DNA from 2 places in the Bacillus cereus group sp. Bce041 genome. Region 1 is predicted to be linked to the other one. Evidence: riboswitches for the same ligand, from Rfam matches in the RefSeq annotation. Region 1 holds a riboswitch; the other holds the start of a gene.

Region 1 (2,208 bases):
TGATTTATCTATTACACAACAAATTACATTGTTGCTTGTATTAATGGTTACATCAAAAGGTATCGCAGGTGTACCGGGCGTATCATTCGTTGTATTATTAGCGACACTTGGTACAGTAGGTATTCCACCTGAAGGCTTAGCGTTCATTGCTGGTATTGACCGTATTTTAGATATGGCTCGTACAGCAGTTAACGTTGTAGGAAACTCTTTAGCAGCTGTAGTTATGTCTAAGTGGGAAGGTCAATATGACGCTGAAAAAGGACAAGCTTATTTAAAAGAGATTTCTGAAAAGGGTCAAGCGGCTTAATTATAATATGAACAAGCTCTCACATAATATGTGGGAGCTTTTCTGTATATAGAAGAGGAGTAGACATAATGAAACGTAAATATGGTGACGGTTCTTCGTGGAAGAGACTAATAGAAAAGAGTTATACGGTTAAGCAAATGGAAGAGGGAATGCTCGGAATACTGGATATAAAAAAGGTGAGAGAGCCTAGTTGTAAAGAATATGATGGTGAAGAACTTTGTATTGCAGCGGATCAGTATACGTGGATTCAATATTTCATAGACGGGAAAAACTTTGCGATTACCGCTATGTTAGATGATCAGAAAAAATTAGTGCAATATTATATCGATGTGGCGAAAGAATATAAAATAGACGATCGTGGTTTACCGTATTTTGATGATTTATATTTAGATGTAGTATTATTATCTAGCGGTAAGGTGTATGTATTAGATGAAGAGGAGCTAGAGGATGCTTATAAAAGTGGTGATGTCACGAAGGAAGAGTATGAGCTAGCTTGGTACACTACGAAATGGATATTAGCAACAATAAAAAATAGTGAATTTTATTGGATTTCAATATTGGAAGAAGAAATCGAAAAGTTAAAATGATTGTTGTATTCAAATTTTTGTATAATTACCAAAAAAATCTATACAAAAAATAATTGACTTTTGTTTTGTAAGCGAGTAAAGTTAGGGAAGAAATTATTATTAAAAAATAAATATGAAACCTTCTTATAAAGAGAGGCGGAGGGACTGGCCCTACGATGCCTCGGCAGCGGACTCGATTTCAGAGTGCTGTGCCAAATCCAGCAAGCATGTGCTTGAAAGATGAGAAGAGCGTTTCTTATAGATGTATAAGACCTCTTCTCATCGGAAGAGGTCTTTTGTTATTCATTAGAAAAAGGTTGAAACTAGGGAGAGATGGTACTTTGAAAGAAACGAGAGGAAATGGTTTAGCTTTATTACCACTTGGGATATTTTTGGCGCTATTTATTGGTTCTGGAATTATTACAGGTGATTTCTATAAATTGCCAATACTTGTAGCGATTTCAATTGCTGTAGGAGTCGCTTTAGTGATGAATCGTAAAGAAAGTTTTAATGTGAAAGTAGAGCGGTTCGCTAAAGGTGCAGGAAATCCGGATATCATGATTATGGTATTAATTTTTGTGCTTGCAGGTGCATTTTCTGAAACTGCTAAAGGAATGGGCGGAGTAGACTCAACTGTTAATTTAGCGTTAACTATTTTACCGCCAGGATTTATCGTAGCTGGAATCTTTGTTATTGGTGCATTTATTTCATTAGCGATGGGAACTTCAATGGGAACAATTGCAGCATTAGCGCCGATTGCTGTAGGTATTAGTGGTCAAACTGATATCTCAATTGCGCTTGCAATGGCTACTGTTGTTGGCGGAGCGATGTTTGGTGATAATTTATCATTTATTTCAGATACAACAATCGCAGCTGTTCGTTCACAAGGAACAGAAATGAAAGATAAGTTTAAAACGAACTTTTTAATTGTGTTACCAGCGGCTATTATTACAATTGTACTATTAGTAATAGTTACTTCAGGAAGTGACACGCAGATTAAAGCACATAGCTTTGATTGGATAAAGATTTTACCGTACGCAGGAGTACTTATTACAGCGTTACTTGGCTGGAATGTACTTATTGTATTAACTGGTGGAACTGTACTATCTGGTGTTATCGGTCTTATAGATGGAAGTTACACGTTAGAAAGTTTCTTTAAAAGTGTAACGACTGGAATGGGCGGTATGATGGAGTTAGTATTACTTGCTATATTAATTGGCGGTATGGTTGAATTAATCCAATATAATGGTGGTATTCAATATTTAATGAATGTATTAACACGTAATATTCGTTCGAAAAAAGGAGCGGAATTTGGTATTGCTGGTTTAGTGAGTA
Region 2 (2,208 bases), on a different contig from region 1:
TAGATTCATATTTTATTAGTTCTTTTCCTAAGGATAGCGCTTGTTTCTTAGCTTGAATTCTTGTTTCTTTATTTTCTATTTCATCTAAATCTGCTACATGAGCTAAACCAATTGTTCTACGAATTAGTTCACATCCGGCAAATCCAACAGCATCAGTAAAGATATTTTGCAAAATAATTGGTAACCATTGTTTTTCTTTCGTATATGCTTCTACACCTTCTCCAATCCATAACTTTGTAAAAGTCTCTACAAAATAACTCCACGTCTTTTCTATATGGAAAAATAGTACACTTCTCTTTTCTTCTTCTCTAGATAACGCATTTAATAATAGATTTGCAATAAATTGACCTATGTCAAACCCAAATGGGCCATATGTCGCAAATTCTGGATCAATCACTTTCGTTTCAGAAGGTGACGAAAAAATACTACCAGTATGTAAATCACCATGAATAAGAGTTTCTTTTCTTGTTAAGAACTTATATTTATATTGTGCTACTTTTAGTTTTAAAGTTTTATCACTCCAAAGTTCATCAACCACGAGCTGTAAATCTGGCTCATAATCATTTGTATCATAATGCCCAAACGGATCTGTAAACACTAAATCCTCTGTAATTTTACATAGGTCCGGATTTACAAAGGTACCTTCTAGTATCCTCTTCTCTTCTGACTGTAAACCAAAATCTGAAGTGTAAAATAAAACATGTGCTAGAAAACGACCAATATGCTGGGATAAAAGCGGATATTCTTCTCCGTCTATTAATCCTTTTCTTGTAATTGTTAGTCTTGATAAGTCTTCTATTACCGTTATCGCTAACTCTTCGTCATGACTGTACACTACTGGAACATAATCCGGTACATACTGCGCAAAAATTTGTAATGCCTTGCTTTCAATCGTTGCTCTTTTTATAGACAATGGCCAGCTTTCACCAACTACTTTCGCATAAGGCAGTGCTTGTTTTATTATAATGGATTTCTCTCCATCATCTAATTTGAACACGTAATTTAAGTTTCCATCTCCAATTTCATGACAAATGACATTTGCCTTCTCTTCAAAATAGCCATGATCTTTCGCATATTGTACAGCTGTTATTTCTGTTAATGAATAATATCCCATCTTCTTCTCCCCCTTTTTAAATTCAGAGGTTTTTCTAACATAGAAAAACCTCTTTCCACTAAGAAAGAGGTTTGAAGTTTATCTTCTCCCCTCTTATCTGCCAGAAAGTTTTACTTTCTGCTGGAATTAGCACCGTGCCTTTTGGCGTAATAAACGCCCCATTTCACAATGGTATTACGGTCGGTTGCTGGGCTTCATCGGGCCAAATCCCTCCACCTGCTCTTGATAAGAGTTGTATAATTTTTTGAATTTTTAACTTTATGTTGAAGACTATACCAAGAATAAAAATCACTTGTCAACATTTTATTTGTATAATTCTGGACGGCGATCCGCAAAAACTGGAATTCCTTTACGTACTTCTTTAATTTTCTCGAATTCAAGCTCTCCAAATAAAATTGATTCCTCTTCATTCGCCTCTACTACAACTTCACCCCAAGGATCCACAATTAAAGAATGACCTGCAAACACATTATTCGGATCCTTCCCTGCTCTATTACACGCAACAACATAACACTGATTTTCAACTGCTCTTGCTTGCAATAGCAAACGCCAATGTGCTAAACGAACTAATGGCCATTCAGCTACAACAAATAATACTTTTGCCCCTTTAGCAGTATGAACACGCATCCACTCTGGAAAACGAATATCATAACAAATTGTTCCAGCGCATTCAACATCATCTAGCTTAAATTCGCCCGTACCATTACCAGCTATTAAATATTTATGTTCATCCATAAGCTGAAATAAATGTACTTTACTATATTCGTTGACTAACTGTCCTTCATTATTTACAACATACATCGTATTTGTAACGCCTTGCTCTGTTTGCTTTGCTATGGACCCACCAACAATATGTACATCATATCGCTTCGCCCATTCTATTAACTTTTCTTTCATTTCCACTCCATCCCTATCTGCAATTTCAGAAAGTCTCGTTAAATCATATCCTGTTGTCCATAGTTCTGGTAAGACGATAACATCTGGCCTTTCCTTCATAGCTTCACTTATTTTATTTTTAGCATTCTCAATATTTTTTTCTACATCTCCAAAAACAATATCCATTTGAATACATGCGACTTTCATTTTTTCAGCCC

The links. Region 1 has a riboswitch for S-adenosylmethionine ahead of ACUN13_RS08280 (Na+/H+ antiporter NhaC family protein). Riboswitches for the same ligand answer to the same signal wherever they lie in the genome.
Positions count from the first base shown of each region.
Region 2: linked by a shared signal. The riboswitch ahead of mtnK (S-methyl-5-thioribose kinase) and the one ahead of ACUN13_RS08280 (Na+/H+ antiporter NhaC family protein) in region 1 are both predicted to bind S-adenosylmethionine.

Region 1 is NZ_JBQXON010000002.1:452,560-454,767, reverse strand. It holds gene gltP (glutamate/aspartate:proton symporter GltP) at 1-307, shown strand, start outside; gene ACUN13_RS08285 (DUF402 domain-containing protein) at 376-894, shown strand; SAM riboswitch class I at 1,015-1,120, shown strand; gene ACUN13_RS08280 (Na+/H+ antiporter NhaC family protein) at 1,215-2,208, shown strand, end outside.
Region 2 is NZ_JBQXON010000001.1:326,128-328,335, forward strand. It holds gene mtnK (S-methyl-5-thioribose kinase) at 1-1,114, opposite strand, end outside; SAM riboswitch class I at 1,205-1,346, opposite strand; gene ACUN13_RS01610 (carbon-nitrogen family hydrolase) at 1,418-2,208, opposite strand, start outside.